Caldimonas brevitalea: one gene and its partners. The main gene of each other region encodes a partner of the protein of the gene in region 3 in a complex. Links are inferred from orthologs where the notes say so. Each region holds a gene or a part of one and is shown on either strand. Other genes may lie near its edges.

Evidence for each region.
Region 1: the proteins of AAW51_RS22190 (region 3) and pnp are in contact, whole or in part, in a cryo-EM structure (PDB 9QH0), measured with the Escherichia coli proteins. The link is inferred for Caldimonas brevitalea from one-to-one orthologs.
Region 2: the proteins of AAW51_RS22190 (region 3) and eno are in contact, whole or in part, in a solved structure (PDB 2FYM), measured with the Escherichia coli proteins. The link is inferred for Caldimonas brevitalea from one-to-one orthologs.

The regions. Positions count from the first base shown.
Region 1 is NZ_CP011371.1:1,966,290-1,971,728, forward strand. What follows is about bases 1-2,933. They hold pnp (polyribonucleotide nucleotidyltransferase), read left to right. Parts: upstream 1-365; coding sequence 366-2,501; downstream 2,502-2,933. Other genes in these bases: rpsO (30S ribosomal protein S15), read left to right, coding at 1-168; AAW51_RS08665 (NAD(P)H-quinone oxidoreductase), read left to right, coding at 2,575-2,933. Outside these bases: more of AAW51_RS08665, read left to right, coding at 2,934-3,561; tpiA (triose-phosphate isomerase), read left to right, coding at 3,620-4,360; preprotein translocase subunit SecG, read left to right, coding at 4,401-4,826. UniProt on the Escherichia coli protein: Involved in mRNA degradation. Catalyzes the phosphorolysis of single-stranded polyribonucleotides processively in the 3'- to 5'-direction. Also involved, along with RNase II, in tRNA processing.
Region 2 is NZ_CP011371.1:3,867,440-3,872,812, forward strand. What follows is about bases 1-2,867. They hold eno (phosphopyruvate hydratase), read left to right. Parts: upstream 1-725; coding sequence 726-2,009; downstream 2,010-2,867. Other genes in these bases: kdsA (3-deoxy-8-phosphooctulonate synthase), read left to right, coding at 1-350; AAW51_RS16375 (DUF1330 domain-containing protein), read left to right, coding at 362-649; ftsB (cell division protein FtsB), read left to right, coding at 2,034-2,315; pnuC (nicotinamide riboside transporter PnuC), read left to right, coding at 2,401-2,867. Outside these bases: more of pnuC, read left to right, coding at 2,868-3,042; AAW51_RS16395 (AAA family ATPase), read left to right, coding at 3,066-3,761; AAW51_RS16400 (AAA family ATPase), read left to right, coding at 3,990-5,204; AAW51_RS29305 (DUF4276 family protein), read left to right, coding at 5,201-5,373. UniProt on the Escherichia coli protein: Catalyzes the reversible conversion of 2-phosphoglycerate (2-PG) into phosphoenolpyruvate (PEP). It is essential for the degradation of carbohydrates via glycolysis.
Region 3 is NZ_CP011371.1:5,269,039-5,277,638, forward strand. Bases 3,273-6,860 are described here. They hold AAW51_RS22190 (Rne/Rng family ribonuclease), read left to right. Parts: upstream 3,273-3,603; coding sequence 3,604-6,660; downstream 6,661-6,860. Also shown: AAW51_RS22165 (S49 family peptidase), read right to left, coding at 1-638; AAW51_RS22170 (Rieske (2Fe-2S) protein), read right to left, coding at 721-1,107; AAW51_RS22175 (HAD family hydrolase), read right to left, coding at 1,143-1,820; AAW51_RS22180 (RluA family pseudouridine synthase), read right to left, coding at 1,817-2,809; AAW51_RS29465 (SDR family oxidoreductase), read left to right, coding at 7,051-7,800; AAW51_RS22200 (LysR family transcriptional regulator), read right to left, coding at 7,681-8,600. UniProt on the Escherichia coli protein: Endoribonuclease that plays a central role in RNA processing and decay. Required for the maturation of 5S and 16S rRNAs and the majority of tRNAs. Also involved in the degradation of most mRNAs.

The DNA.
Region 1 (5,439 bases), 3.3 Mb from region 3 along the record:
CGCATCAACGAACTCACCCCCCACTTCAAGCAGCATGCCAAGGACCACCACGGCCGCCGTGGTCTGCTGAAGATGGTGAACCGCCGCAAGCGCCTGTTGGCCTATCTGAAGGACCGGGACGCCGATCGCTACACCGCGCTGATCCAGAAGCTGGGCCTGCGCAAGTAAGCGTCGAAACGTGAAAGAGAGCCTGTCTGGGATCGCCAGGACAGGCTCTTTGTTTTTGGAGTCGAGCCTAGGAGAAGCGTTGCTGTGTCATTCCAAGGGGGTTGCAGAGTCAGCCCCGCTGGAATGGCATCGCGCTTCGCGGTCTCGCTCCGGGCCAAGCACGCAGCCACAATGCGTGTGCATCACTGGAGACAGCCATGAGCATGTTCAATAAAGTCACCAAGACCTTCCAATGGGGCGGCCGCACAGTCCGCCTGGAAACCGGCGAAATCGCCCGTCAAGCCACCGGCGCCGTGCTGGTCGACATCGAGGACACCGTGGTTCTGGCGACCGTGGTGGCGGCCAAGACCGCCAAGCCCGGCCAGGACTTCTTCCCGCTGACGGTCGACTACATCGAGAAGACCTATGCCGCCGGCAAGATCCCGGGCAGCTTCTTCAAGCGTGAAGGCCGCCCGAGCGAACTCGAAACCCTGACCTCGCGCCTGATCGACCGCCCGATTCGCCCGCTGTTCCCCGAGGGTTTCTTCAATGAAGTTCAGGTGGTCATCCACGTGATGTCGCTGAACCCCGAGGTGGACGCCGACATCGCCGCGATGATCGCGACCAGTGCCGCGCTGTCGATCTCCGGCATCCCGTTCAACGGTCCGATCAGCGCTGCGCGTGTGGGCTACATCAACGGCGAATACGTGCTGAACCCGGGCAAGACCCAGCAGACCCAATCGCGCCTCGACCTGGTGGTGGCTGGCACCGAAGCGGCCGTGCTGATGGTGGAGTCGGAAGCCGACCAGCTGTCTGAAGACGTGATGCTGGGCGCCGTGGTGTTCGGCCACGAGCAGGGCAAGATCGCGATCAATGCGATCCACGAACTGGTGCGCGAAGCCGGCAAGCCCGAATGGGACTGGCAGCCGCCCGCCAAGGACGAGTCCTTCATCGCCAAGGTGACGCAGCTGGCCGAAGAGAAGCTGCGCGCCGCCTACCAGATCCGCTCCAAGCAAGCCCGCACGCAAGCCACCCGCGAAGCTTATGCCGCGGTCAAACAGGCGCTGACGCAAGACGGCGGCGAGTTCGACGAAACCAAGCTCGACGGCCTGCTGTTCGACATCGAAGCGCGCATCGTGCGCAGCCAGATCCTGGCCGGCGAGCCCCGCATCGACGGCCGTGACACCCGCACCGTGCGCCCGATCGAGATCCGCACCGGTGTGCTGCCGCGCACCCACGGCTCAGCGCTGTTCACCCGGGGTGAAACCCAGGCCGTGGTGGTCGCGACCCTCGGCACCGAGCGCGACGCCCAGATCATCGATGCGCTGAGCGGCGAGTACTCCGACCGCTTCATGATGCACTACAACATGCCCCCGTTCGCGACCGGCGAGACCGGCCGCGTGGGCAGCCCCAAGCGGCGCGAGATCGGCCACGGCCGCCTGGCCAAGCGGGCCCTGATCCCGGTGCTGCCGGCCAAGGACGAGTTCGCCTATGCGATCCGCGTCGTGTCCGAGATCACCGAGTCGAACGGTTCGTCGTCGATGGCCTCCGTGTGCGGCGGCTGTCTGGCGCTGATGGACGCCGGCGTGCCGTTGAAGGCGCACGTGGCCGGTGTCGCGATGGGCCTGATCAAGGAAGGCAACCGCTTCGCGGTGCTGACCGACATCCTCGGCGATGAGGATCACCTGGGCGACATGGACTTCAAGGTGGCCGGCACGTCGAGTGGCATCACTGCGCTGCAGATGGACATCAAGATCCAGGGCATCACCAAGGAAATCATGCAGGTCGCGCTGGCGCAGGCCAAGGAAGGCCGCCTGCACATCCTCGGCAAGATGGTCGACGCCGTCGGCGGCGCCAAGACCGAGGTGTCGCAGTTCGCGCCCCGCCTGTACACGATGAAGATCAACCCGGAGAAGATCCGCGACGTGATCGGCAAGGGCGGCGCCACCATTCGCGCGCTGACCGAAGAGACCGGCACGCAGATCGACATCGCCGAAGACGGCACCATCACCATCGCATCGACCGACACCGCGATGGCCGACCTGGCGAAGAAGAAGATCGAAGAGATCACCGCCGAAGTCGAGGTGGGCAAGATCTACGAAGGCCCGGTCACCAAGATCCTCGAGGGCATCGGCGCGCTGGTCAACCTGCTGCCCGGCAAGGACGGCCTGGTGCACATCAGCCAGATCGCCAACGAGCGCGTCAACAAGGTCACCGACTACCTCGAAGTCGGCCAGACCGTGCGCGTGAAGGTGCTCGAGACCGACGAGAAGGGCCGTGTGAAGCTGTCGATCAAGGCGCTGCTGGACCGCGGCTACGCGCCCGACCAACAGCAGCAACAGCAGCAGCAGTAACGCTGTTCCCGCCCGGCACGCTGCGCTCGCGGTGTGCCGGGTTCGTCCATTCCGCTACTGCGTACGCTCTCCCATGCAAGCCATCGAGATCACCAGCTACGGCGCGCCGGACGTGTTGCGCCCCTGTCAGAGGCCCGATCCTGTCGCCGGCTCCGGCGAGGTGTTGATCCGGGTGCGGGCGGCCGGTGTCAACCGGCCCGACGTGCTGCAACGCAAGGGTCACTATCCGGTGCCCGCCGGCGCCTCCGACCTGCCCGGCCTGGAAGTGGCCGGTGAGATCGTCGCTGGCGACGCAGCTGCGATGGCTAAAGCGGGCCTGAAGCTCGGCGACCGGGTTTGTGCGTTGGTGCAGGGCGGCGGGTATGCCGAGCTGTGCGTCGCCGCGGCGGCCTTGTGCCTGCCGGTGCCCGACGGCTGGAGCGACGTCGAGGCCGCCGGGTTGCCCGAGACCTTCTTCACCGTCTGGTCCAATGTGTTCCAACGGGCGCGCCTCGCGGCTGGCGAGACGCTGCTGGTGCAGGGCGGCACGAGCGGCATCGGCGTCACGGCGATCCAGCTGGGCAAGGCCATGGGGGCGACGGTGTATGCGACGGCGGGCAGCGACGACAAGTGCGCCGCCTGCGTGAAGCTGGGCGCCGACCACGCGATCAACTACCGCACCCACGACTTCGCCGCCGAGGTCAAGCGATTGAGTGGCGGCCGTGGGGCGGACGTGATCCTCGACATGGTCGCCGGCGACTACCTGCCGCGCGAGATCGACTGCCTGGCCGACGACGGTCGGCTGGTCATCATCGCGGTGCAAGGCGGCACCAAGGCTGAACTCGACATCGTCACGCTGATGCGCCGGCGCCTGACCGTGACCGGCTCGACACTGCGGCCGCGGCCGGTGTCGTTCAAGGCGGCGGTGGCGCGCGAGTTGCGCGAGCGGGTGTGGCCGTTGTTGGCGCAACGCAGGATCACGCCAGTGGTGTTCAAGACCTTCGCCGCGGCCGATGCGGCGCAGGCCCATGCACTGATGGAATCGAACCAGCACATCGGAAAGATCGTGCTGACCTGGTGAGCGCCGCAAGGCGACTACGTAGAATATTGGGCTTTTTGAGCGGGAAGGGAGCGAATCGATGCGCCGCAAACTGGTCGTAGGCAACTGGAAGATGCACGGCACGCTGGCCAGCAATGCTGAACTGCTGGGGGGCGTGCGCGCTGCCGAGCCTTTCGTCTGCGAGGCGGCGGTGTGCGTGCCGTTTCCTTATCTGGCCTCTTGCGTGCTCGCACTGCAAGGCAGCCATATCGGGCTGGGCGCGCAGGACTGTTCGGCGCACGAGCAGGGCGCCTACACCGGCGAGGTGTCGGCCACGATGCTGCACGACGTCGGCTGCCGCTACGTGATCGTGGGCCACTCCGAGCGCCGCGCCTACCACGGTGAGAGCGACCAGCTGGTGGCCGACAAGGCCAAGATCGTCGTCAACAAGGGCATGATCCCCATCGTGTGCGTTGGCGAAACCTTGGCCGAACGCGAAGCCGGGCAGACCGACGCGGTGGTCAAGCGCCAGTTGTCGGCCGTGATCCACACGCTGGGTCATTGCGTGCCGCAGATCGTGGTGGCTTACGAGCCGGTCTGGGCCATCGGCACCGGCAAGACCGCCTCGCCCGAGCAGGCGCAAGAGGTGCACGCACTGTTGCGGGCGCAGTTGCAAGCCGCGACGTCGCACGCCGACAGCATGAAGATCCTCTACGGCGGCAGCGTCAAGCCCGACAACGCCGCCACCTTGTTCGCGCAACCCGACATCGACGGTGGCCTGATCGGCGGGGCTTCCCTGAAGGCCGCCGATTTCATCGCGATCTGCCGCGCAGCGCTGTGAGCCGGCGACGACGGCTCGCCCCCATTTCTGGAGATTCTTGATGCAGTTTCTGACCACCGTGATCCTCGTCGTGCAGTTGCTGTCTGCGCTGGGCATGATCGGCCTGGTGCTGGTGCAGCACGGCAAGGGCGCCGACATGGGCGCTTCGTTCGGTAGCGGCGCCTCGGGCAGCCTGTTCGGTGCCACCGGCAGCGCCAACTTCCTGTCGCGCACCACGGCGGTGTTGGCGACCGTGTTTTTCATCTGCACGCTGGCCCTCGCGTATCTGTCCAGCTCGCGGCCTGCGGAGGCGCCGGCGGCAACCGTGCTCGAGCGCGCTCCGGCCCAGGCGCCGGCCGCAAGTGCGAGTGGTGCATCGCAGATCCCCGGTGCCGCACCGGCAGCCAGCGCCGTTGAAGCGCCTGCCTCGGCCGCCGTGGTGCCTGCGCCCGCTGCTTCCGGTGCCGCTCAGATCCCGACGAAATAACTTGATCGAAATGCCCGACTCCATTGAGAAGGGCAGGGATTCGAGTTAGAATCCAAGGCTGTTCGGCAAGCTACTGTTAAAGCTGCCACTGAAGGGTGATCAGAGCGGGCACTACCTGTTGCGTTCTGAGTCAGCAGGCACCGCGGTCGGCGACCGCGGGTCAGCGTCCTCGCCGAGGTCGTTGCCTGTGCCGGATGTGGCGCTTCCCTCATGCAAGCCGAGCAGTTTGATGGCCCGGGATCTTTCCTCTTGGCCTGGTGTCGAACCAGGGCAGGGTTCAAGGAAGGCAGGCCCGGGCTCTCAGGCCGACGTGGTGAAATTGGTAGACACGCTATCTTGAGGGGGTAGTGGCGAAAGCTGTGCGAGTTCGAGTCTCGCCGTCGGCACCAAAATTTCAATCGATGCGGTGATCATCCGGTGCCGCATCGGGCGCCCTGGACGCAACAGCCGAAGGGGGCAACCGCAGGGACAAAGTGGGCGTGCTGGGCAGCGGTCTGACCGCTGGGAACAGCGCGCCTTATTTTTGCCATGCGTTTGAGCCGGATCTGTGAAGACTTTCGCGCAGCCAGCCACACTCCGTCACAGCGAGCCACGCGTCAAGCAACAGTAGCAG
Region 2 (5,373 bases), 1.4 Mb from region 3 along the record:
GCGCCAGCTTCGGCTACAACAACCTCGTCAGCGACATGCGCTCGCTGGCCATCATGCGCGACACCGGTGCCCCGGTGGTGTTCGACGCCACGCACTCGGTGCAGCTGCCGGGTGGCCAGGGCACCAGTTCGGGCGGGCAGCGCGAGTTCGTGCCGGTGCTGTCGCGTGCGGCGGTGGCGGTCGGTGTGGCGGGTCTGTTCATGGAGACCCACCCCGACCCGGCACAAGCCCTGAGCGACGGCCCCAACGCGGTGCCGCTCAAGCGTATGCGCGAGCTGCTGGCCACGCTGGTCGAGGTCGACCGTGTGATCAAGCGCAGCGGCACCTTCCTCGAACAGAACTTCGGTTGACCCCCCCGCCGATGAGTGCCTACATCCTCGCGGACGTGACCGTCCACAATCCCGAGCAGTACGCTGAATACCGCAAGTGGTCGACCGAGGCCATGCAGGCCCACGGCGCTGAAGTGCTGGTGCGCGGCGGTAGCGTCGAAGTGCTCGAAGGCCCCTGGCAGCCCGGCCGCCTGGTGGTGCTCAAGTTCCCGTCCATGGAGAAGGCGCGCGCCTTCTACCACTCGCCCGAGTACGGCCGCGCCCGCGAAGCGCGCGAAGGCGCCGCGGTCATGCGCATGGTGCTTGTGGAAGGTTTGTAACCAGACTGGCGGCCGAATCTGGTCCAATGGGCGCCGCACCAACATCCATCATCGATTACAAGCAAGAGGAAACGTCATGAGTGCCATCGTAGACATCGTCGGCCGTGAAATTCTGGACAGCCGCGGCAACCCCACCGTCGAGTGCGACGTGCTGCTCGAGTCCGGCGTGATGGGCCGTGCAGCCGTGCCGTCGGGCGCGTCGACCGGCTCGCGTGAAGCCATCGAACTGCGCGACGGTGACAAAAGCCGCTACCTCGGCAAGGGCGTGCTGAAGGCGGTCGAGCACATCAACACGGAAATTTCCGAAGCGGTGCTGGGCCTCGATGCATCCGAGCAGGCGTTCCTCGACCGCACCCTGATCGACCTCGACGGCAGCGACAACAAGTCGCGCCTTGGCGCCAACGCCACGCTGGCGGTCTCGATGGCGGTGGCGCGTGCCGCCGCCGAGGAGTCGGGCCTGCCGCTGTACCGCTATTTCGGCGGTTCGGGCTCGATGCAGATGCCGGTGCCGATGATGAACGTCATCAACGGTGGTGCCCACGCCAACAACAACCTCGACCTGCAGGAATTCATGATCCTGCCGATCGGCGCCCCCAGCTTCCGTGAAGCGATCCGCTACGGCGCCGAGGTCTTCCACGCGCTGAAGAAGATCATCCACGACAAGAACATGAGCACGGCGGTCGGCGACGAAGGCGGCTTCGCCCCCAGCGTCGCCAGCCACGAGGCGGCCATCCAGCTGATCCTGCAGGCCATCGAGCAGGCCGGCTACACCCCGGGCGAACAGATCGCGCTGGGCCTGGACTGCGCCGCCAGCGAGTTCTACAAGGACGGCAAGTACCACCTCGAAGGTGAAGGCCTGACACTGTCGGCCGAAGAATGGACCAACGTGCTGGCGACCTGGGCCGACAAGTACCCGATCATCAGCATCGAAGACGGCATGCACGAAGGCGATTGGGCCGGCTGGAAGCACCTGACCGAAACGCTGGGCAAGAAGGTGCAGCTGGTCGGCGACGACCTGTTCGTCACCAACACCAAGATCCTGCGTGAAGGCATCGAAAAGCGCATCGGCAATTCGATCCTGATCAAGATCAACCAGATCGGCACGCTGACCGAAACCTTTGCCGCGATCGAGATGGCCAAGCGCGCCGGCTACACCGCGGTGATCTCGCACCGCTCGGGCGAGACCGAAGACTCGACCATCGCCGACATCGCCGTGGGCACCAACGCCGGCCAGATCAAGACCGGCTCGATGAGCCGTTCCGACCGCATCGCCAAGTACAACCAGCTGCTGCGCATCGAGGAAGACCTGGGCGACATCGCCTACTACCCCGGCCGCTCGGCGTTCTACAACCTGCGCTGATAGATCGCCCCCCTGCCTGCCATCATGCGTCTGCCGCTCGTCACCCTGGTGCTGGCCGCGTTGCTGCTGGGCGTTCACGCCCAGCTGTGGTTCGGCAAGAACGGCGTGCACCGCGTGATGGAGCTGCAGCGCAAACTGGCCGAGCACCAGGACCGCAACATGACGGCGCGAGAGCGCAACGCTCAGCTCGCGGCCGAAGTGCGAGACCTGAAAGAAGGTCTCGAAATGGTCGAGGAAAAGGCCCGTTTCGAGTTGGGCATGGTGAAGCCCGACGAGATCTATGTGCAGCTGACGCCGGCGCCCTGAGCCGTCGGCCTTCGACGACACGGAGCCGCGAGGCTCCGTTTTTCATTGACGACCGCCTGTCCCGCTCCTTCCCCCGCCCCATCCGATGGACACCTTGCTCGCCGTTTTCGCCCCCTGGATGGCCCCGGCCTTCACCGCCTGGGGGGTGCCGGTCACCTGGCTGGAGCTGGTGGCCTTCGTGCTCGCCGTGGCGATGGTGGTGTGCAACATCCGCGTCGTGCCCTGGGGTTGGCCGCTGGCCATCGTCAGCTCCTTGCTTTATTTCCTGTTGTTCTGGCAGAGCAAGCTGTACGGCGACGCGTGTCTGCAGCTGTTCTTCGCGGTCGTGGCGGGTTGGGGCTGGTGGCAATGGCTGTATGGCAAGCGACCGGACGGCCAGCGGCTCACCGTGCACGCCCTGCCCCGCGCCGGCCGCTGGGCCACCGCGGCCGGCGTGCTGCTCGCCTGGCCCTTGCTCGGCACCTGGCTGGCGCGCACGACCGACAGCGACGTGCCCTATTGGGACGCCTTCCCCACCGTGGCCAGCGTCGCCGGCCAGTTTTTGCTGGGCCGCAAGCTGATCGAGAACTGGCCCACCTGGGTGGTGGTCAACACCGTCAGCGTCGGGCTGTTCGCCTACAAGGGGCTATGGCTCACGGTGCTGCTGTACGCGCTCTTCGTTGTGATGTCGGTGCTGGGCTGGCGGGCCTGGCAGCGACTGCGGCAGGCGCCGGCGGTGGCTGCATGAGCTAGCACCCCGGAGGGTTTCCGATGAGCAGCAGCAGCAACAGCCCTGGCCGTGTGATCGCCCTGGTCGGCGCGGAAAGCACCGGCAAGACCGAACTCGCCGCGGCCCTTGCGCGGCGTTTGCAATCGGCGGGCCTCGACGCCGTCGCAGTGCCGGAGTACCTGCGCCTCTTCTGCGAAGCCCAGGGGCGCACACCGCGACAGGACGAACAGCGTGGCATCGCCGACGAGCAGAGCCGCCTGATCCGCTACGCAGCCGGGCGACACGCGGTGGTGGTGGCCGACACCACGGCGTTGATGATCGCGGTCTACAGCGACTATGTGTTCGGCGACACCTCGCTCTACGCCGACGCCGAGCGGGCGCACGCCGAGGCGGCGCTGACCCTGCTGACCGGGCTCGACCTGCCCTGGGTCGCCGACGGCTTGCAGCGCGACGGCGCGCACGTGCGCGAAGGGGTCGACGAGCGGGTGCGCGCAGCCTTGCAGCGGGGCGGCTCGCCCTACAGCCTGGTGTACGGTCTGGGGCCCGCCCGGGTCGAGGCAGCGTGGGCGGCGGTGTGTCCGCTGCTGGGCTTGCCCGCCGGCGCAAAGGGCAGCGGTGAGAGCGGTGAGAGCGGTGAGGCAACCACGCACACGTCGCGCAAGCTGTACTGCACCGAGTGCCTGGACCCGCACTACGAGCGCCTGTTCAGCCGCTTGTTGGGCCGCGACCCGTCCTGAATCTCAATGGGACTGCCGTAGCCGGTTGAGCCTCTTGTGCTGTACCCTGTGCACCGCGTCCCAACAAGAACGCTATCTATAAGTACGCGCAGCACCGAGACCTCAGCGAGCCAAGAGATGCGAGCCATTGCTCGATGCTGCCTGCCAGGGTTCTCTCCGCTAGAAACGCGCCTTGGTCGAGTCTGGACGTAGCTGTCGCTGCTAAAGTGCTCGGATTCAGGAGTATTAATGGATTCAACTGTGTTCATTCGCCGCGTCCGAGCGAAGAATTTCAAAAGCATCGCTGCTTGTGACGTTCGACTCGGCCCGCTGACCTATTTGGTCGGCCCGAATGGATCGGGCAAAAGCAACTTTCTCGATGTCCTTCACTTTGTGAAAGACGCGTTAGAGGGCTCGCTCGAGAACGCATTACATCTACGCGGCGGACTTTCAGAGGTGAGGCGCAGGTCAGGCGGGCATCCGACCCATTTCGGGGTCCGACTCGATTTTCGCTTGCCCGACGGACGGCCGGGCCACTACGCCTTCAACGTCGGTGCGCGAGCGGCAGGCGGTTTCGAAGTTCAGAGGGAAGAATGTGTCATCGGCGCTCCGGGCTTGGGGCCGAGCTACTTGGTGGTTCAGGGAAAGCCAGAGAGCACCAGCGAAGACGTCTTTCCTGTCAGCACGCCTGACCGTCTTGCGCTCGTCAATGCCGCCGGACTTCCCGCATTCCGCCCGGTATTCGACGCACTCACGGCGATGGGGTTCTACAACTTAAATCCGAGGGTGATCAGAGATCTGCAGAAGCCTCAAGACGGTACCGCTTTAAAGCCTGTCGGGGAGAACATTGCAAGTGCGATATCCTACCTAGAGCGCTACGCGCCTCAACGCAAGGATCTAATCGAGGAATACCTGAATCTCGTGGTCCCATCCGTTCACGGGGTGGAGCGAATCGGAGTTGGGCACATGGAAACTGTCGAATTTCGTCAGGACACCGCGGGGTCCAAACATCCTTGGCGTTTTGCAGCGAATAGCATGTCCGACGGGACACTAAGGGCCCTGGGGATATTGGTTGCACTCTTTCAGGGTGGCGAAGACAGTCGCCCTAGCCTGGTCGGCATAGAAGAACCCGAAGTTGCATTGCATCCTGCCGCCGCCGCGGTCGTGCGGGACGCACTTGCCCGGGCCTCAGAGCGCAGCCAAGTCCTCATAACCAGCCACAGCCCCGAATTGCTTGATGACCCGAATATTGCCATCGATAGCTTACTGGCGGTCTCGGGCGAGGGCGGCGTGACGCAGATCGCCTCGATCGACTCTGCCTCACGATCAGTGATCCGTGATCAGCTTTACACGCCGGGCGAACTCCTAAAGTTGAACCAACTCGTCCCTGATCCCTCTCTTGTCATCGATCCTGACTCGCCGCAGCTCAAGCTATTTGGCAACGGGGGAGAAGGGAGCACATGACGACAATCGTCAGTATCGTTGAAGGCGACGGAGAAGTGCGAGCGGTTCCCCTTCTGCTCCGGCGAATTGCCGAAGGTCAAGGAATTTTCGATCTCACTGTCCCTCAGCCTATTCGCGTACATCGCGATCAGTTCATCCGCCGCCCGGACGAGCTTAAACGAAAGTTACT
Region 3 (8,600 bases):
CCGGCCGTCAGCAAGCGCCGCTCGATGCCGAGCTTGTCCATCAGCCCGGTGAAGCCGAAGCTGTCCATCAACACACCGATCGAGCCGACGATGGACGCCTTGTCGACATAGATCTCGTCGGCCGCCACCGCGATGTAGTACGCGCCCGACGCGCACACTTCCTCGACCACCGCGTACACCTTCTTCTTGTGCAGCTCTTTCAGCCGGCGGATCTCTTCGTTGATGATGCCGGCCTGCACCGGGCTGCCGCCCGGCGAGTTGATGCGCAGCACGACGGCCTGGGCGCCGGCGTCTTCGAAGGCGTTGCGCAAAGCCGACAGCAGGTTCTCGGCGCTGGCCTCGGCGTCGACGGCGATTTCGCCGCGCACGTCGATCAGCGCGGTATGCGGCCCGGTTTGTGCGTTGGTCGCCGCACGCTGGCTGTAGCCCAGCGCCAGGACGGTCAAGGCCACCAGCAACCATGCCAGGCGGAAGAAGATGCGCCAGCGCCGCTCGCGACGCCGGTCGTCGAGGTAGGCGCGTGCCAGTTGCGCCACCAGCGCGGTGTCGCTGGGCGCCGCGGGAGCCGACGCGGCCGCCGGGGCCCGGACCGGCTCGGCTTGCACATCGGGCAGGTCGCCGGGATCGTTCGAATTCATGGTGTCCCTGAAAAAACGAAGTGGAGAGTACAACCGCCGACCAGGGCCGGCGGGCTGCCCCGAGCCTCGAGGCGTGCCGGCTTCAGTCGGTGAAGGCGGGCTGAATATCGCCAGAAGGATACCAATAGACCTTGCCGTCGCGCTCATCAACCTCAACGCGGATCAAGCCCTCGCCACGACACGGGCCGCCGACGCAGTGCCCATCCCGCGGGTCATACAAGGCCCCGTGGATCGAACAGATGATCCAGTCCCCGCTGTCGTCCAGGAACTGGTTGGGCTGCCAGTCCATCTCGACCGGCACATGGGCACAGCGGTTCACATAGGCCACCGGGCGGCCATCGAAGCGCAGCGCAAAGGCGCGTGCCCCCTGGCTCCACAACACGATGTCGAAGGGCACGGCGGGCCCGCGCTCGACCAGGGCGTCCGCCTCGCACAACTCGACTTCCGTAGGCTTCAAAACTTCACTCATCACGACTTCCTACCGATCACAACATCCACGCGCCCTCAGGCGTTTGCATCCAGCCATTGCTGCAGCTCGCGCACCGAGTGGGCGACGAAGCGCGGCCCGTAGTCCTGGAAGAACGTGGGCTCGTGCGCGCCGTAGCTCACCGCGACGCTCGCCGTGCGCGCGTTCACGGCCAGCTGCAGGTCGTGTGTGGTGTCGCCGATCATCAGGGTGCGTTCCGGCTCGACGCCGAACTCCGCCATCAGCTCTTCGAGCATGCGCGGGTGCGGTTTCGGCAAGGTTTCATCGGCCGTGCGGGTGGCGTCGAACACGCCCCGCAGCAGCACCGTCTTGAGCGCTTCGTCGAGCCCGCGGCGCGACTTGCCGGTGGCCACCGCCAGCCAGTGGTGGCGCTGCTTCAAGGCCTGCAGCATGCCCAGCACGCCCTCGAACAGCGTCAGCTCGTGCTGGCGCTTGAAATAGTGCTGACGGTAGCGTTGCGTCAGTTCGGGGTAGAGATGCGGCGCCAGGCCCGGTGCGGCGTGCTCGAAGGCTTCCTGCAAGCCCATGCCGATCACATAGGCGGCGCGGCTGTCGTCGGGCACGGGCACCTTCAGATCGGCGCAGGCGGCCTGGATGCTGCGCACGATCAGCGCGGTGGAATCGAACAAGGTGCCATCCCAGTCGAACACGATCAGGTCGTACTGGCGCGGGCGGTGAAGACGGTGGTCGTTCATGGATGGGCCGGCAGCACCGGCAGGGCAGACAACAATTCGGTGCACTCGGACGGCAGCGGCGCTTCCAGCTGGATGGTCTCGCCGTTCGCCGGATGTTCGAAACGCAGCCGACGGGCGTGCAAAAACATGCGGTCGAAACGGCACCCGGGCACGGCCTCGCCGCGGGCGAGTGCCTTGTTCAGCGCGAAATCGCCGTATTTCTCGTCGCCGGCGATCGGATGGCCTTCGTGCAGCAGATGCACGCGGATCTGGTGGGTGCGGCCGGTCTTGATGGTGACATCGAGCAAGGTGAAGCCGGCATAGGTTTCGGCGATGCGCACCAGCGTGATCGAGCGGCGGCCATCGTCGTCGGCCGGCGACACCGCGCGCACGCGCCGTTCGCCCTCGCCGGTGAGGTATTTGTGCAGCGGGACGTCGATCACCTTGCGGTTCGCCGGCCAGGCGCCGACCACCAGCGCCGCATAGGTCTTGCCGGTCTCGCGCTGGCGGAACTGGTCCTGCAGCAGGGTCAGCGCGCTGCGCTTTTTCGCCAGCAACAGCACCCCCGAGGTCTCCTTGTCGAGCCGGTGCACCAGTTCGAGGAAGCGGGCCTGCGGGCGGGAGCGGCGCAATTGCTCGATCACGCCGAAGCTCACACCGCTGCCGCCATGCACCGCGACGCCGGCGGGCTTGTTGACCGCGAGCAGATGGTCGTCCTCGAACAACACCGGGAACTCGCGCGCCGGCGCCGGCGGGGCGGAGGCGCGCTCGGCCTGACGCACCGGCGGCACGCGGACCTCGTCGCCCAGGGCCAACCGCGTGTCGGCGGCCGCCCGGCCCTTGTTGACCCGCACCTCGCCGCTGCGCACGATACGGTAGACGTGGGTCTTCGGCACGCCCTTGAGCGTCTTCAGCAGGAAGTTGTCGAGCCGTTGACCCGCGGAGCCTTCGTCGATCACCAGGCGCTGCACGGCCGGTGCGCGCGCCTCGGGCCCGGCGCTGGGGACCACAGCCTGTTTCGGGGCCGCTGGCCGCGACCCGCGTGGGGCGCGGCCAGCGGTTTCAGCAGGTTCCACCTGCCTTGGCCGTTTCGCCCCTATAATCCGTTGCACCACGTTTGCGTTGTAAGTGTTTGATTTTCAAGAGTTTACCCGCCACTCTGCCGACCCTGATCGGAAGAGTGTCGACAGCACGGGCAGGCAAAGTGGTTCGCAAGGCCCAGGCGTGATGAAGTTGCAAAACGCCGGCCCTGCATATTTGGTGATGCAACGCAGTCCGGCATGGCGGGCCGCTTCCCAAGGTGAAGTGGCGGCCGAGGTTGGGGCTGCGATAGAGCGAACGTCGAAAGAACCCAAGAACAAGGTTTCCGGCCGCAGGCCGGGCCCGCCCGACCGTTGGGGGCCGACCCGGCCCGCGGCGACATCGGGTGTCCGCCTGCAGCCCGCTCCGAAGACTCTCCCCACGGATGCTGTTCCCCCTCCCCTCGCTTCCCCCCTTGCGCTGCACCGCCGCGGATGTGACCCCGCGGCCGGTTTGCGCCTGGCCGCACGTGGCACGCCTGGTCGTGCACCACGCCGGGAAGGAGTCGGGGCGCATCAGGGCCGCCCTTCCCTCGAAGGGCGTGGTCATGCGGATGCATGCGCCAACGCTGTTCTCCTGATCTTGAAGATCAGAGCAGTCCAGGGCGATTCCTTTCGGTTCCACCTCGTTTCTCGTGCATCGATGAGTCGCCCCTGACAGTGATTGTCCGAGGCGACATGTTGGTATTGCCGCGACCGCAGATGTCGCCGGCAGGAGGAGCGCAATGAAACGCATGCTGATCAATGCGACGCAGCAGGAAGAGCGTCGCCTGGCTATCGTCGATGGCCAGAAACTGCTCGATTTCGAAACCGAAATCGAAGGACGGGAACAGCGCAAGGGCAACATCTACAAGGCGGTGGTCACCCGCGTAGAACCGTCGCTCGAGGCCTGTTTCGTCGACTACGGCGAGGAGCGCCACGGCTTTTTGCCCTTCAAGGAAATCTCCCGACAGTATTTCAAGGACGGCGTGGACGTCCGCAACGCCAAGATCTCCGACGCGATCAAGGAAGGCCAGGAACTGCTGGTCCAGGTCGAGAAGGAAGAGCGCGGCAACAAGGGCGCCGCCCTCACCACCTTCATCTCGCTGGCCGGCCGCTACCTGGTGCTGATGCCCAACAACCCCCGCGGCGGTGGTGTTTCTCGCCGCATCGAGGGTGAGGACCGTGAAGAACTGAAGGAAGCCCTCGACCAGCTCGATTACCCGAAGGGCATGAGCCTGATCGCCCGCACCGCAGGCATCGGCCGCAGCGTCGCCGAGCTGCAGTGGGACTTGAACTACATGCTGAAGCTGTGGACCGCCATCGACGGCGCAGCCCAGTCTCGCAAAGGCGCCTTCCTGATCTACCAGGAATCGTCGCTGGTGATCCGCGCGATCCGCGACTACTTCACCGCCGACATCGGCGAAATCCTGATCGACACCGACGACATCTACGATCAGGCCCAGCAGTTCATGAACCACGTGATGCCGGACAACTCCGGCCGCGTGAAACGCTACCGCGACGACGCGCCGCTGTTCAGCCGCTTCCAGATCGAGCACCAGATCGAAACGGCGTTCTCGCGCACCGTCAACCTGCCCTCGGGCGGCGCCATCGTGATCGACCACACCGAAGCGCTGGTGTCGATCGACGTCAACTCGGCGCGCGCGACCCGCGGCGGCGACATCGAGGAAACCGCCACCCGCACCAACCTGGAAGCAGCCGACGAGATCGCCCGCCAGATGCGGCTGCGCGACCTGGGCGGCCTGATCGTGGTGGACTTCATCGACATGGAAGAGTCGAAGAACCGCCGCGAGGTCGAAACCCGGCTGCGCGACGCGCTGCGCCAAGATCGCGCCCGCGTGCAGTTCAGCTCGATCTCCAAGTTCGGCCTGCTGGAGCTGTCGCGCCAGCGCCTGCGCCCGGCACTGAGCGAAGGCTCGCACATCACCTGCCCGCGCTGCAACGGCACCGGCCACATCCGCGACACCGAGTCGAGCGCGCTGCAGATCCTGCGCATGGTGCAGGAAGAGGCGATGAAGGAGAACACCTTCGCCGTCCACGTGCAAGTGCCGGTCGAGGTGACCTCCTTCCTGCTCAATGAAAAGCGGATGGAGATCAACAAGATCGAGTTCAAGCAGAGCGTGAAGGTGCTGCTGGTGCCCAATAAGCACCTGGAGACGCCCAACTACAAGCTCGAACGCCTGCGCCACGACGACCCGCGGGTCGAGAACCTGCAGGCCAGCTACTCGATGATCGAGGAGCCGGACGACGAGGTCGGCATCACCCGGCGCGAGAAGGCCAAGCCCAAGCAGGAACCGGTGATCAAGGGCCTGCTGCCCGAGCAGCCGGCGCCCCCGTCGCCGGCCAAGGAAGTGGCCCCGGCGCCGGCCCCTGTGGCCGCCGCACCGGTCACGACCGCGCCTGCCGCGGCGACGCGCCCGAGCGCTGCGGCGCCGGCCGCCGGCGGCGGCTTCTTCGGCTGGATCAAGAAGCTGTTCGGCGCACCGGCCGCGCCGGAACCGGCGCCGGCGCCCGTGCCGGCTCCCGTCGCCGCCCCGGCCGCGAAGGAAGCCCAGGACGGGCGCCGTCGCGGAGGTGGCGGTGAGGCGCGCGGCGAACGCGGCGGTGAGCGTGGCGAGGGCCGACGCGGCGGTGGCCGCGGTGGCCGCGAGAACGGACGCGAGGAAGGCGCGCGAGCCGAAGGCCGACGTGAAGGTCGCGAGGGCCGGGAAGGCCGTGACCGCAACCGCGACCAGCGTGGCAAGGCCGCGGGTGCCGATGTCGGCACCGCGATGCCGCTGGAGCTGAGCGGGGAGGCCGGCGCACGCAAGGAACGCCCGCCACGTGAACCGCGCGAGCCGCGTGAACCGCGCAACGTCGAGGCACGTGAAGGCGCTGCGCCGCAAGAGCCGCGTGGCCGCGGTGAGGGTCGCGGTGAGGGTCGCGGTGAAGGCCGCCGCGGGCCCCGCCCGGAACGCGAACTGCCGCCCGCGGCAGAGACCGTCGAGGCCGGCGAGGAGGGTTTTGCCGACACCGTGCCGCAAGACGGTGCCGTGGAAGCCGCCGGCGAGGCGCAGCGTGACGGACGCCGCCGCCGCCGCGGTGGCCGCGGCCGCCGTGAGCGAGATGCAGCGACCGAGAGCCAGGACCTGGGCGGCGAAAGCGCCGAAACCGGCGACACCACCGCCTTGCAGCCGGACAACGCCGGCCTGCTGGGCGAAACGCAAGTGGTGGACACCGGCGCCGCGGCCGAGCCGTTGAGCGCCGAGGCCGAAGCGGGCGGCGACGACACCGCCGCACGCGAAGGCGAAGGCCGCCGCCGCGGCCGTGGGCGCGACCGCTACCGTCGCGAGAAGCGCGAGCAGGACGGCACCGCACCGTCGGAGGTGGTGACCGAGGCCGAGGTCGTGGAAGGCGAACCGGCCGATCTGCAAGACGTCGCGCCCACCAGCCCTGCCCCCGCCGCAGAGCCGGCCGTGGTGCCGACCCCGGTGGCAGCGCCGGCGGTTGCTGCTGCGGCACCGCTGCCCGCGGTGGCGCCGCAGCGTCCGCAACCCTTCGTGCTGCCGCTGGCCGACCTGCAGAACGTCGCCGCGCAAGCGGGGCTGGAATGGGTCAACTCGGACGCCGAGAAGGTCCGTGCCGCCCAGGACAGCATCGCCCGCGAGCCCCAGCCGCCGCGCGTCCCGCGTGAGCGCAAGCCGGTCGTGACGGTCGACGAAGGCCCGCTGGTGCTGGTCGAAACCCGCACCGACCTGGCCCGCGTGACCCTGCCGTTCGAAACCGGCGCCGAGGTGCGCTGAACCCGGAAGGCGCCGGCCCCGGCGCCCGGTCCAGGCAAACGACAACGCCGCCGAAGGCTGACTTCGGCGGCGTTGTCATTTGAAGCGCGGCTGGCAGCCTCGCCATGCCGGGCAAGCGGGCGGTGCAAAGGCCGGCGCAGACCGACCTGCCGCGCACCGTGAAGCACGGCCCACCGCCGTCTGCAATACCTTTGCACGGGTGCCGCAGCCGCTTCGAGCAGCGGCGGGAGCGTGAACGCGCTCGACGGGCGGCCCACCCCGTCCGGCACACCTTTTTCGGCATCGCAAAACCCGAATCCGAGTTTCGTCATCTCCTGCTTTGCGCCTCGCCTCTCGGCGCCCAGACTGCTTGCCGTGACCCCGCAGGGGGCACGACGAAAGGAACTGGAGATGCAAGAGAGCACAGAAATGAAACAACGGACGCCCCAGCGCGTGCTGGTCGTCGGCGGCGGTTCGGGCATGGGCCGGGCCGTGGTGGCGCAATTGCTCGCGCGCGGTGATGCGGTGGTGGCCGCCGGCAGAAGCCGGCCGCGATTGAACACGCTACGCGAGGCGCTGGCCACGCCAGCGAGGCTGGACACGGAGACGGTCGACGTGACCCAGGAGCAAGACGTCGAGCGGCTGTTTCGCGGCATCGGCGAGCTTGATCACATCGTCTGCACCGCCGCCGACATCGCCGGCGCCTACGAACTGCTGCCACAGCTGAGCATGGCGGCGGTGGAACGTGTCGTCCGCTCCAAGCTGCTCGGCCCCTTGATGCTGGCCAAGCACGGAGCGCCGTGTCTACCGACCACCGGTTCCATCACCTTCACCTCCGGCATCGCGGCTTATCGGCCGGCCCCCAAAGGAGCGGCGGTTGCCGCGGCCAATGCGGGCCTGGAGGGCCTGGCCAAGGCGCTCGCCGTGGAACTGGGGCCCGTGCGGGTCAATGTGGTCTCGCCAGGCTGGGTCGACACCGGCATCTGGCAACACGTCGCCGGGGATGCCAAGCGCAGCGTGCTCGACGCCATGGCCGAGCGACTACCGGTGCGCAGGACCGGGCAGCCGTCCGACATCGCGCAGGCCATCCTGCACCTGCTCGACAACGGCTACATCTCGGGCACCGTTGTGCACGTGGACGGTGGGCACCGTCTGGCCTGACACCACCTCTCGCGCCGTTTGCAGAAACACCCGCAGCGCCGGGGCAGGTCGCCGCTGGCGGCGGGACACCATGAAGATCGGCACGGTCGCGAACCGATGATCGTCGAGCGGCACCAGCGCCAGACCTTGCGAGGCGCCAGGAAATGAAACGGCCAGGCGCGGCACGATCGACACGCCGGCGCCGGCGGCCACCAAGGCACGCGCGGCGGCGATGCTGCCGCTTTCCATGCCGACCTGCAGGGGTGATCCCGACGCGGCGGACACAGCGTCAAGCAGCCCTCGGTAGACGCACCCCCTGGCGGTGGCCACGACACGTTCACCCGCCAGATCCTGCGGCGACAAGGCGCTGCGTTGCGCCAGCCGGTGGTGTTGCGGCAGGATGACCACCGCTTCATCTTGGCCCACGCGCTCTGTCTCGAGTTCGGCGTCGTCGGCATGGCTGAAGAGAAAGGCGGCGTCGAGCGTGCCGCCCTTCACCCCCAGTCGCAACGCGACCGTGGCGTCGGTGTCCAGGACCAGCTGCACCTGGGGACACCGGCCGGCGAAGACCTCAGCGATACGCGGCAACACCGCGGCGCACAACGACTCCAGAGCGCCGACCCGGAGCTGGCCGCGCATCGCCTCGGCATGGGCAGCCACCGCGGCTTCCGCCTGGCGGCTCAGGTCGAGTAGCTCCTTCGCATAGTCGAGCAGCACCTCACCTGCCCCGGTGATGCGAAGACCGTCGCGCGTGCGCATGAACAGCTTGGCGCCGAGGTGCGCCTCCAGCGCGGACAACTGCTCCGACACGCTCGACGGCG